DNA from 2 places in the Streptosporangium sp. NPDC004379 genome. Region 2 is predicted to be linked to the other one. Evidence: predicted binding sites of a transcription regulator. Region 2 holds the regulator's gene; the other holds the start of a gene.
What was found. The regulator LexA, encoded in region 2, represses DNA repair genes until DNA is damaged. The targets are predictions, from matches to a motif close to TCGAACANNTGTTCGA.
Positions count from the first base shown of each region.

Region 1: recA (recombinase RecA) is a predicted target of LexA. The motif match lies at 2,259-2,274, and genes of this name have one in related genera.

Region 1 is NZ_JBIAMC010000001.1:730,775-737,247, forward strand. Features, by position in the region: gene recX (recombination regulator RecX) at 286-936, opposite strand; gene recA (recombinase RecA) at 1,047-2,150, opposite strand; gene ACFYSC_RS03255 (DUF3046 domain-containing protein) at 2,497-2,691, opposite strand; gene ACFYSC_RS03260 (pyridoxal phosphate-dependent decarboxylase family protein) at 2,887-4,224, opposite strand; gene ACFYSC_RS03265 (DEAD/DEAH box helicase) at 4,435-6,473, shown strand, end outside.
Region 2 is NZ_JBIAMC010000011.1:5,033-11,505, forward strand. Features, by position in the region: gene leuS (leucine--tRNA ligase) at 1-1,831, shown strand, start outside; gene otr(A) (tetracycline resistance ribosomal protection protein Otr(A)) at 2,135-4,111, shown strand; gene lexA (transcriptional repressor LexA) at 4,323-5,027, opposite strand; gene ACFYSC_RS23280 (hypothetical protein) at 5,238-5,513, shown strand; gene nrdR (transcriptional regulator NrdR) at 5,942-6,409, shown strand.

The DNA of each region.
Region 1 (6,473 bases), on a different contig from region 2:
CCGAGGGTCCACTCCACACCGGCTGATCACGCCGGCGCGTCGTCCGCCCTCATCCGCCGCTTTGTTCGCCCGTAATCAACCGTTATGACAATCCGCACTGCGCGGAGTAACTCCTCACTGTCGTCGAGGCTAAGCGTCAAACAGGTAACGGGCAAGCAAAGGCGCACTACGAACCGGCCGGCATCGCGAAGGCGGCGTTCCGGAGCGGCATCGCGGAGGCGACGCCCGGACCGGAGTGCTACCGGAATCGTCCGCGGCGCTCCGGCCTTCAGGCCGGGGAGCGCGTCAGTCGAAGGGGTGGTCGAGGTCGTCGGCGAACGCGGCGCCTTCCGGCTCCTCGTTCTCCAGGGCTTCGCGGACCACGCGGAACGCCAGCCCCGGACCGTACCCCTTGCGGGCGAGCATGCCCGCCAGCCTGCGGGTCCGGACGGCACGGTCCAGCCCCCGGGTGGCGGAGAGCTTGCGCGCCACCAGCCTGCGAGCGGTCTCCTCCTCCTGCTCGGGGTCGAGCTGCTCCACGGCCTCCTTCACCGTGTCCTCGTCGACCCCGCGGTGCCGGAGCTCCGAGGCGAGCGCCCTGCGGGCCAGCCCCCGCCCGGTGTGGCGCGAGCTCACCCAGGCGGCGGCGAACGCCTCGTCATCGATGAGCCCGACCTCGGAGAACCGTTCGAGCACGGCCTCGGCCGCCTCGTCGGGCACGTCGCGCTTGCGCAACGCCTCGGCGAGTTGCGCCCGGGTGCGCGGCCCCATGGTCAGCAACCGCAGGCAGATGGCGCGAGCCACCGCCTGCGGGTCGGCGTCGGGGCCCTGGCTCGCCGGGGAGCCCTCGACCGGCCCGTCCGGGAGACGCCCGTCGGGGGCGCTCCGGGAACGCCTCCCTCCGCGCCGGCCCTCGCGTCTTCCCCCCTTCCGGGAGGAACCCGAGGGCTCGGGCACGTCGGGCCAGGCGCCCCAGTCCCGCGGCCCGGCCTGGCCGGCCGGACCGGAGTCGGATCCCGTCGGTCCTGTCGTCGAGTCAGGTCCCGTCGTCATCGGCCGGTCCCGGATCAGGCGTCACCCGGCTTGGGGGTCGCCTTGGAACCCCGGCCGGACGCGGCGGGAGCGGGAGCGGCGGGAGCGGAAGCGGCGGGCGGCGGGGTGGCCGGACTGTCGAGGCGCGGGCCGATGCCGAGCTTCTCCTTGATCTTCTTCTCGATCTCGTTGGCCATGTCCGGGTGGTTCCGCAGGAAGTTGCGGGCGTTCTCCTTGCCCTGGCCCAGCTGGTCGCCCTCGTAGGTGTACCAGGCGCCGGACTTGCGGACGAAGCCGTGCTCGACACCCATGTCGATCAGACCGCCCTCACGGGAGATGCCGACGCCGTAGAGGATGTCGAAGTCGGCCACGCGGAAGGGCGGGGCCATCTTGTTCTTGACGACCTTCACCCGGGTGCGGTTGCCGACCGCCTCCGTGCCGTCCTTGAGCGTCTCGATGCGGCGGATGTCGAGACGGACCGAGGCGTAGAACTTCAGCGCCTTTCCACCGGTCGTGGTCTCGGGCGAGCCGAACATGACGCCGATCTTCTCGCGGAGCTGGTTGATGAAGATCGCCGTGGTGCCGCTGCTGTTGAGCGCGCCGGCGATCTTGCGCAGGGCCTGGGACATCAGGCGCGCCTGGAGACCGACGTGGCTGTCGCCCATCTCGCCCTCGATCTCGGCCTTGGGCACCAGGGCCGCGACCGAGTCGATGACCAGCAGGTCGACCGCGCCGGACCGGATCAGCATGTCGGCGATCTCCAGCGCCTGCTCACCGGTGTCGGGCTGGGAGACGAGGAGCGCGTCGGTGTCGACGCCCAGCTTCTTCGCGTAATCCGGGTCGAGGGCGTGCTCGGCGTCGATGAACGCCGCGATGCCGCCGCCCTTCTGGGCGTTGGCCACCGCGTGCAGGGCGACCGTGGTCTTACCCGAGGACTCGGGACCGTAGATCTCGATGATGCGGCCGCGCGGGAACCCGCCGATGCCGAGAGCGACGTCGAGTGCGATGGAGCTGGTCGGGATCACTTCGATGGGCGCCCGCGCCTCGTCGCCGAGACGCATGACGGAGCCCTTGCCGAACTGCCGCTCGATCTGGGCGAGAGCGGTCTCGAGCGCCTTCTCGCGGTCGTTAGCTGCCATGGGAGCCCCCCTGGAGGGTCACGGGATGAATCGGTTGCCAGAAAGCTACGGGGTGCGACCGACATTTTCTGGAAGAGCACGCCATCGGTGGCGGCGTGTCCAATATAGCCGAACGATTGTTCGACGGAGGCTCGACGCTCCCATCCGTCCCCGGCGCCCCGCGTCGCGGGACGGATGGACCGCATGGCACGGGCCGGCCGCACGGCACGGACCGGCGGGACGGCGGATCGGCGCGCACGGCGGGTCGGCGTGGACGACGGGATGTCGCGGACGACGGCATGGCGGATCGGCCGCGCGGCATGGACCGGCGGGACGGTGCGGACGGCGGATCGGCGCGCGCCGGCGCTCAGCGCAGGGCGGCGGCGACGTCGGACACCCCGCACACGGCCCGCCAGACGTCCTTGGCGGCGATGCCGTCCGCCAGCGCCTGGTTCACCGTCCTGCCGTCCAGGCCGGCGATGACGTAGTCGCGGGCCCACGACTCGGCGTAGGCGTCACCGAAGTGGAGTCTCATCCGGTTCCAGAAATCCGACAGGCGCATGCCTCCAGTCTGACCCCTCCCCGCGGTGCTCATGACCGGACGCGCCCGGTGTCCGCCGGGCGGCCACGCCGCCCGGCACGGGCCGGGACGGGCCGGGACGGACCCGGGACCTGCGCCGCGGGCCCACGGTGGACCCAGCAGTGAGCCCGACGGCGGGCCCGGGGTGGGCCCGCAGCGGGCCACCCCGGGCCGCGGTCACGCCGTCGTGGCGATGATCTCCTCCACGATTTCCATCGTCGTGCCGGGATGCAGGAACGCGAACCTTCCGACCGTCTCGCCCTCCCATCCGGTCGGCGTGACGAACCCGACCTGCCCGGCGAGCAGCCGCTCGGACCACTCGTAGTAGTCCCGCCCGGTCCAGCCGGCGCGGCGGAAGAGCACCGCCGACAGTTCGGGCTCGCGGATCAGCTCCAGGTGTCCGGTGCGGCCGATCAGCGCGGCGGTCTCGCGGGCCAGCCACAGCCCCCTCTCGACGGCCTCGGTGTAGGCGTCGGTGCCGTTGACCGCGAGGGAGAACCAGAGCGGCAGGCCGCGGGCGCGCCTGGTCAGGTGATAGGCGTAGTCGGTGGGGTTCCACTCGTCGCCCTCCACGTGCAGGACATCGAGATAGGAGGCGTCCTGGGTGTGCACGGCGCGGGCCAGGCGGGGCTCGCGGTAGAGCAGGGCCGCGCAGTCGAAGGGCGCGAACAGCCACTTGTGCGGGTCGACGACGAAGGAGTCGGCGTGCTCGATCCCCTCGTAGCGGTGGCGCACGGAGGGCGCGAACAGCCCCGCGCCGCCGTACGCGCCGTCCACGTGGAACCACATGCCGCGCTCGCGGGCGACCTCCGAGACCCCGGCGAGGTCGTCGATGATCCCGGCGTTGGTGGTTCCGCAGGTGGCCACGACGGCGATCACGTCGGAGGGGTCGGGGTCGGCCGCCAGGGCCGCGCGCAGCGCCTCTCCGGTGAGGCGGTGGTCGGCGGACGGCACGACGAGGGCGTCCACGCCGATGATCCGCAGCGTGTTGGAGACGGAGGAGTGCGCCTGGTCGCTGACGGCGACGCGCAGGCGGCCCCCGGGGCGGCGGTGCCGGGCGGTGTCCCTGGCCACGACGAGCGCGGACAGGTTGGCGGCCGAGCCGCCGGAGACGAAGCAGCCGCCCGCGCCGGCCGGCATGCCGGCCCTGTCGGCGATCAGCCTGAGCACCTGGTTCTCCGCGGCGATCGCGCCGGAGGCCTCCAGCCAGGAGATGCCCTGCAGCGACGCGCAGGAGACCACCATGTCGAACAGCAGGGCGGCCTTGGTGGGGGCGGCCGGGATGAACGACAGGAAGCGGGGACTGTCGGCGGAGATGACCGCCGGGGCCAGCTGGGTCGCGTAGACGTCCAGGACCTTTCCGGCGTCGGTGCCGCCGGGCGTGATGAGCCCGGCGAGGGCCGCGTCGAGTTTGTCCTTCACGCCGGGGTTGTCGAGGGGGACGGGGTCGAGTGAGAGCCGCTCCTTCATGTAGGAGAAGACCAGGTCCGTCAGCCGCTCGTCGTAACTGTGCACGCGAGAATTATGCGGATAAAAGGTTTAAAACGGATAACAAGGACCTCAGATCATGTTCAAGGTAGATTCTGTCGATATCCCCCCGCACCGTGTGACGTCCCGCGGGCGGACGGTTCTGTCGGTGGCGAAGGGCAGTATGGATCCGTGACCGGCTCAGCGCTCGACCACTTCAGCCCGGTGACCAGGGAATGGTTCGCCGGCGCCTTCGCCATGCCCACCGCCGCCCAGGAGGGGGCGTGGGCCTCGATCGCCCGCGGGGACAACACCCTCGTCGTCGCGCCCACCGGCTCCGGCAAGACGCTGGCGGCGTTCCTGTGGTCGCTCGACCGGCTGGCCGCCGAGCGCGCGGCGGAGGCGGCGGAGACGGCCGCTGTCTCCGGGGCGGACGGCGGGCCCGGCTCCGCCCCGTCCGGCGGGACCGAGCGGGTCGTCCGGAAGTCCGGCGACCGGCGGGACCCTCGCGGCTCCGGCGGTCCCCGCGGGCGCGCCGGAGAGGACGGCGAGGCCGCCCGGCGCTGCCGGGTGCTCTACGTGTCGCCGCTCAAGGCGCTGGCGGTCGACGTCGAGCGCAACCTCCGGGCGCCGCTGACCGGGCTGCGGCAGACCGCCCGGCGGCTCGGACTGCCGGTGCCGGAGATCTCCGTGGCGATCCGGTCGGGCGACACCTCGCCGGAGGAGCGGCGCCGGTTCGCGGCCAGGCCCGCCGACATCCTCATCACGACCCCCGAGTCGCTGTTCCTGCTGCTGACCAGCCAGGCCCGCGAGGCGTTGCGCGGGGTGGAGACGGTCATCGTCGACGAGGTGCACGCGGTGGCGGGCACCAAGCGCGGCGCCCACCTGGCCCTCAGCCTGGAGCGGCTCGACGCCCTCCTGCCCGCCCCCGCGCAGCGCGTCGGGCTGTCGGCGACCGTGCGCCCGGTGAGCGAGGTCGCCGAGTTCCTCGGCGGTCCCCGTCCGGCCGTCGTGGTGCAGCCCCCCTCGGAGAAGGAGATCGAGATCGAGGTCGTCGTCCCCGTCGAGGACATGACCGAGCTCGACTCCGCCCCGCCGCGGTCGCCGTCCGGTGACGGCGGCGCTCCCGGCCACGGCGCTCTGGGTGACGGTGCTCCCGGTGACGGCGACCTCGGCGACGACCGCTGGCTCACCGAGCCGCCCACCCGGCGGTCCATCTGGCCGCACGTCGAGGAGCGGCTGTTCGACCTGATCGGCGCCCACCGCTCGACGATCGTGTTCGCCAACTCCCGCAGGCTGGCCGAACGGCTCTGCACCCGGCTCAACGAGCTGGCCTGGGAACGACGGCCCGGCACCGGGGACGCCGACGCCGCCGGGGACGGCGGGGACGACGGAACGCCCTGGAAGGGGACCCCTACGGAGCCCGTCCACTGGGCCGACGGGTTCCCCACCCCGCCCGGCTCCGCCCCGGCCGGCCCCACGCCGGGCGTCGCCTCCACGCCGCCGACGGCCTCGTCCGCCACCCCGGCGGAGATGATGGCGCAGGCGGGCGCGTCCAGGGGCGTGATCCCGGAGATCGTCCGGGCCCATCACGGGTCGGTGTCGAAGCAGGAGCGCGCGGCGATCGAGGACGCCCTCAAGTCCGGGCGGCTGCCCGCCGTCGTCGCGACCTCCAGCCTGGAGCTCGGCATCGACATGGGCGCGGTCGACCTGGTCGCCTGCGTGGAGTCGCCGCCGAGCGTCTCCAGCGGCCTGCAGCGGATCGGCCGGGCCGGTCACCGGGTGGGGGCGGTCTCCCGTGGCGTGATCTTCCCCAAGTACCGCGGTGACCTGGTGCAGACGGCCGTGGTGGCCGAGCGGATGCGCGCCGGGGAGATCGAGGAGCTGCGCTGTCCCCGTAACCCGCTCGACGTGCTCGCCCAGCAGATCGTGGCGATGACCGCGCTCGACGAGTGGACGGTGGACGACCTGGAGACCCTGGTACGGCGGGCCGCGCCGTACCGCACGCTGCCCCGCGGCGCCCTGGAGGCGGCGCTCGACATGCTCGCCGGGCGCTATCCGAGCGAGGAGTTCGCCGAGCTGCGCCCGCGGATCGTCTGGGACCGCGTCACGGGTGTCCTGCGGGGCAGGCCCGGGGCCCAGCGGCTGGCCGTGACCAACGGCGGCACGATCCCCGACCGGGGGCTGTTCGGCGTCTTCCTGGCCGGGGAGAAGTCCTCGCGGGTGGGCGAGCTGGACGAGGAGATGGTCTACGAGTCGCGGGTGGGCGACGTGTTCGTGCTGGGCGCGACGTCCTG
Region 2 (6,473 bases):
GCTGGAGGGCCAGTGGCCCGAGCGCGTGCTGACCATGCAGCGCAACTGGATCGGCCGCTCCGAGGGCGCCGACGTCGACTTCGCGGTCGAGGGCCGCGACGAGCCGGTCACCGTGTACACCACCCGCCCCGACACCCTGTACGGCGCGACCTTCTTCGTGGTCGCCCCGGACGCCCCGCTGGCCGAGGAGATCGTCTCCGAGGAGCAGCGGGAGGCGTTCGAGGCGTACCGCGCCGAGGTGGCCAAGCTGTCGGACATCGACCGGCTGTCCACCGAGAAGGAGAAGACCGGCGTCTTCCTGGGCCGCCACGCGATCAACCCGGTCACCGGCGAGCGCATGCCGGTCTGGGCGGCCGACTACGTGCTGTCCGACTACGGCCACGGCGCCATCATGGCCGTCCCCGCGCACGACCAGCGTGACCTGGACTTCGCCCGCGCCTTCGACCTGCCGGTCCGGGTCGTCGTGCACACCGGCCTGGCCGACCCGGGTGAGACCGGCGTCGCCACCGCGGGGGAGGGCACCCTGGTCAACTCCGGCCCGCTGGACGGGCTGAGCAAGGCCGAGGCGATCAGGAAGATCATCGAGGTGCTGGCCGAGCGCGGCACCGGACGGTCCACGGTCAACTTCCGGCTGCGCGACTGGCTGCTGTCCCGCCAGCGCTTCTGGGGCTGCCCGATCCCGATCATCCACTGTCCGGACTGCGGCGAGGTGCCGGTCCCGGACGACCAGCTGCCGGTCACCCTGCCCGACCTGCGCGGCGAGGCCCTGGCGCCCAAGGGCGTCTCCCCGCTGGCCTCGGCCGACGACTGGGTCAAGGTCGCCTGCCCCAAGTGCGGCGGCTCCGCGCGGCGGGACACCGACACGATGGACACCTTCGTCGACTCCTCCTGGTACTTCCTGCGCTACGTGGACCCCTCCTACGAGGAGGGTCCGTTCGACGTGGAGAAGCTGCGCCTGTGGGGGCCGGTCGACCAGTACGTCGGCGGCGTCGAGCACGCGGTGCTGCACCTGCTGTACGCGCGGTTCTTCACCAAGGTCCTGCACGACATGGGCCTGGTCGGCTTCACCGAGCCCTTCCGGCGGCTGCTGAACCAGGGCCAGGTCATCAACCAGGGCAAGGCGATGTCGAAGTCGCTGGGCAACGGCGTGGACCTGGGCGAGCAGATCGACGCCTACGGTGTGGACGCCGTCCGGCTGACCGTGGTGTTCGCCGGCCCGCCGGAGGACGACATCGACTGGGCCGACGTCTCCCCGGCCGCGTCGCAGAAGTTCCTGGCCCGCGCCTTCCGCGTCATGGCCGAGGCCGGCACGGCCTCCGCCCCCGGCGCCGACGTCTCCACCGGTGACCTGGAGCTGCGCCGGTTCACCCACCGGACCGTCGACGAGGTCACCAAGCTGGTCGAGTCCCACCGCTTCAACGTCGCGGTGGCCCGCCTGATGGAGCTGACGAGCGCGGCCCGCAAGGCCATCGACGCCGGTCCCGGCGCCGCCGATCCGGCGGTCCGCGAGGCGGCCGAGGCGCTGGCGGTCATGCTGTCGCTGGTCGCGCCGTACACCGCCGAGGAGGGCTGGGAGCGGCTGGGCCACCCCGCGTCGGTGGCCAGGGCGGGCTGGCCCGCGGTCGACCCGGCCCTGCTGGTCCAGGAGTCGGTCACCTGCGTGGTGCAGGTCGCGGGCAAGGTCCGCGACCGGCTGGAGGTCTCCCCGGAGATCTCCGAAGCCGAGCTGGAGACGCTGGCGCTGGCCTCGGACAAGGTCCGGGCCTTCCTGGACGGTGACCCGCGCAAGGTCATCGTCCGCGCGCCGAAGCTGGTCAACATCGTCCCCTGACACGGCTCGGACCGCCCCCGGAGCGGGCGGTCCGGCACGTGTGCCTCCCGGGTGCCGCCACAGGGCCCGGGAACGGGCCCGTCGTCCTCCCGGACGGCGGGCCCGCTCGCGTTCGGCCCGGGTACCGCGACCCTCCGCCGGAGCCGCGATCCGGCCCGCCCGGATATCGCCTCGAAGATCGGGTGGATCGGTGACAGGATGGCGGCGACAGGACGGACGATCACAGGGAGCACGGCATGCGGCGCGTCTTCGGAATCTCACAGTGCCCTGTAGGACCAGAGCTCCCGAGGACTTCGACCGCCTGTGCCCACCATCAACATCGGTATCCTCGCGCACGTCGACGCGGGTAAGACCAGCCTCACCGAGCGCCTGCTGTTCGACACCGGAGTCATCGACCGTCTCGGCAGCGTCGACGGCGGCAGCACCCAGACCGACACCGGTGACATCGAACGGCAGCGCGGCATCACCATCCGTTCCGGGGTCGCCTCCTTCGGCGTCGGCGACCTGCGGATCAACCTGATCGACACCCCCGGTCACTCCGACTTCATCGCCGAGGTCGAGCGGGCCCTGCGCGTGCTCGACGGCGCGGTCCTCGTCCTGTCCGCCGTGGAGGGCGTGCAGGCACAGACCCGCGTCCTGATGAGGACGCTGCGGGAGATGCGCCTGCCAACCCTGATCTTCGTCAACAAGGTCGACAGATCCGGCGCCCGTCCCGACGGGACGACGGCGGACATCCGGCGAAGACTGGCGCCGCACGTCGTTCCGATGAGCTCCGTCCGGCGGGCGGGAACCCCCGCCGTCCGCGTCACGCCGAACTCCCTGGACGAGCCCGGTTTCCGCGCCCGGGTGGCGGAGGTCCTCGCCGAGAACGACGACGCGCTGCTCGCGGCCCTCGTCGACGGCCCGCCTCCGACGCCCGATGAGCTGGGGGTGAAGATACGCGCCCAGGTCGCCGCAGGCCTGCTCCACCCGGTCTTCTTCGGTTCGGCCCTGGCCGGTCAGGGCGTCGGGACGCTGATCGACGGGATCGCCCGTCTGCTGCCGCCCGGCTGCGACGCCGGAGGGACCGGTGCACGCGGCACCGTCTTCGCCATCGAGCGCGGAGGCGCGGGGGAGAAGATCGCCTACGTGCGGATGCACGCCGGTGAGCTGCGCGCCCGGCAACGCGTCACCCTCCACCGCGGAGAACCGGACGGTGGCGTCAGCGAGCATCCCGGCCAGGTCACCGTCCTGCGCGTCGTCGGTTCCGCGGAGCAGGGACCGCACCGGCTGACGGCGGGGGACATCGCCAAGGTATGGGGACTCTCCGGGGTGCGGGTCGGAGACCAGATCGGTTCCGCGTACGGGCTCGCCCGGCGGCCGCGCTTCGCCCCGCCCGGTCTGGAGACCGTCGTCCGGCCGGCACGGCCCGGTCAGGAGGCGCGGCTGCACGCCGCGCTGCTGAGCCTGGCCCAGCAGGATCCGCTCATCCACACGCACGTCACCCCCGAGGGGGAGACCTCGGTGCTGCTGTACGGGGAGGTCCAGAAGGAGGTGATCGCGGCGATGCTCCTGCGCGACTTCGGGGTCGAGGCCGTCTTCGAGCCGAGCCGTACGGTGTACCTGGAGCGGCCGACGGGGACGGGGGAGGCCGTCGAGGAGATCAGCCGTCACGGGCGCAACGACTTCTACGCGACCGTCGGGCTGCGCGTCGAGCCGGGCGTGACCGGATCGGGGCTCGCCTTCCGGCGGGAGGTGGAGCTCGGATCGCTCCCGCGTCCCTTCCACCGGGCGATCGAGGAGGCCGTCCGCGACACCCTCCGGCAGGGGATGCACGGCTGGGCGGTGATCGACTGCGTCGTCACCCTGACCCGGACGGGCTTCGCGCCTCCGCTCAGCACGGCCGGGGATTTCCGGCACCTCACTCCGCTCGTCCTGATGCGGGCGCTGGCCGCCGCCGGGACCCGCGTCCACGAGCCGTGTCACGCCTTCGAACTGGAGATCCCCGCCGACACGCTGAGCGCGGTCACCGCACTGCTCGCCGAGCACGGGGCGGAGACGGCGGCCTCCGCCGGGGGACCGGAGACGTGGTCGCTGAAGGGGGACATCCCCGCGCGCAGGGTGCGGGAGGTGAAGCGCCGGCTTCCCGGCCTGTCGCGGGGCGAGGGGATCTGGTGGTCGGGGCCGGCCGGTGACCGGCCGGTCACCGGCCCGCCTCCCCACCGCGCGCGGTCGGACGGCAACCCGCTCGATCGCGTGGAGTATCTCCGCCATCTCGCGCAGCGCGGCGGGGTGCGGTGAGGGCGGTGCCGAGGACGGCGGTGCCGAGGACGGCGGTGCCGAGGACGGCGGTGGCGAGGACGGCGGTGGCGAGGACGGCGGCGCCCGCCGTTCCGGCATCCGGTGACGGCGCGTGGGGCGGCGGGAGGAAGAACAGGACGCGGAGGCCGATGGGCCCGTGAAAAGGAGCGGGCCCCGGTGGAGACCGGGGCCCGCTCCTCCAGGGAAGGGTCTAAAGCTTGCGCAGCACCGCGACGACCTTGCCCAGGACGGTCGCCTCGTCGCCGGGGATCGGGTCGTAGTTCGGGTTGTGCGGGACCAGCCAGACGTGGCCGCCCTTGCGCTTGAAGGTCTTCACCGTGGCCTCGCCGTCGATCATCGCGGCGACCACGTCGCCGTTGTCGGCCACGGGCTGCTGGCGGACGACGACCCAGTCGCCGTCGGCGATGGCGGCCTCGATCATCGAGTCGCCGGCCACCTGGAGCAGGAAGAGCGTGCCCTCGCCGACGAGCTGCTTGGGCAGCGCGAAGACGTCCTCGACGCTCTCCTCGGCGAGGATCGGGCCGCCCGCGGCGATCCGGCCGACGAGCGGGACATAGGCCGCGGTGGGGCGGCTGACGCCCTCCTGGGCGGCGTCCGGGTCCACCCACAGCACCGGCTCGCCGGGGAGGCGTACCTCGAGCGCGCGGGGACGGTGCGGGTCGCGGCGCAGATAGCCCTTGCGCTGCAACGCCGTCAGCTGGTGCGACACGCTGGAGGTGCTGGTGAGCTGCACCGCCTCGCCGATCTCCCGCATGGACGGCGGGTAGCCGCGCTGCTGCACCGAGTCGCGGATCACCTCAAGGATCTTCCGCTGCCTGGGGGTGAGGCCGAGGGAGTCACGTCTGCGCACCGCCAGGTCGTTGACGGCCGAACCGTTCTCGTCGTGCTCGCTCATGCGATCTCCTTGCCTCCCGGTCTGCATTGCCCGTGTCGCCCACAGCGACCGTACCGCCGTCGAAGATCATGTTCAAACAACTGTTCGAGTCTTCCTCGAAATGACCGACGGCGTGGTGTACAACATCGTACGGGAGTTCGATCGACATCGTGTTCGATTCGCCGATCTTTCCTCGACGTGTGTTCGACCAGGTCGGAGGGGGTGGTCAATATGAAGGCGACCGCGGCGGAGATGGCGGCGCCACGATCCCGGCGGCGGCCCGGCCGCAGGCCCGGGCCGCCGGGGAACGTCCGATACCCTGGTGCGCCGGTCCGGCTCACCAGGCGGGGCAGGGTCGTCGTGCTGGCGGTCCTCACGCTCGTCACCCTGGGGGCGCTGTGGCTCGGTCCCCGTATCGACACGACCCTCGGGGTCGGCTATCCGGGGTGCGCCGACTCCTCGTCGGTCCCGGCCCGCGACGCCGGGCCCCGGCAGGCGGCGCCGTGATCACCGTGACGGCGCGTCCCGGAGGGTGACCGCGCGTCCCGGCGGCCGGCGTCCCGGCCGCCGGGACGCGGCGGCCTCAGGGTGCGGCCTCAGGGTGTGGTGGCTTCGTGGGGCGTGGGGGCGAAAGGGGCATAGGGGGTGTTACCGCCGTGACCGCCGGGGCAGGAGGGGGCGACACGCCGGGTCGGCGCGCTGATCAGCGACTTCGGCGCGCGGGGCCCGGCTGACTTGCGTTCATGGTCGGACCCTCCTACCGTTGGACCACAACATCTAGTGGCTCCACCGGTGAACTTCACCATAGATTGTGTTTTCGTTACCGCATTTCGACCCTTGGAAGACGTGCGCGCGCGCCCCTGCCATGGGGTTTGCGGGAAACACGAGGCGAAACACAGGGCGCGGGCCACCTGCAGGCCAAGGAGGCGACCCGCGTGCACTGTCCGTTCTGTCGTCACCCGGACACGCGGGTCATCGACAGCCGGTCCACCGACGACGGCGGCGCCATCCGCCGCAGGCGCACGTGCCCCGAATGCGGCCGCAGGTTCACCACGCAGGAGACCGTCCTGCTCATGGTCAGCAAGCGCAGCGGGGTCACCGAGCCGTTCTTCCGGGACAAGGTGATCGCCGGAGTGCGGCGGGCGTGCCAGGGGCGTCCGGTGAGCGAGGACTCCCTCGCCCAGCTGGGCCAGCGGGTGGAGGAGAGCATCCGCGCGACGGGAGCGGCCGAGATCGCCGCCCCCGAGGTGGGGCTGGCGATCCTGGGCCCGCTGCGCGAGCTGGACGAGGTGGCGTACCTCCGGTTCGCCTCCGTCTACCGCGGCTTCGAGACCCTGGCCGACTTCGAGGCCGAGATCGAGCAGTTGCGCGCGGAACGCTCCGCCAAGCAGGACCGAAACTGAATCCGAACCCCGGGCGCCGGGGGCCAGAGCGGCGCGTTGATGTGGTCCGACTCGTGGGTTCCGC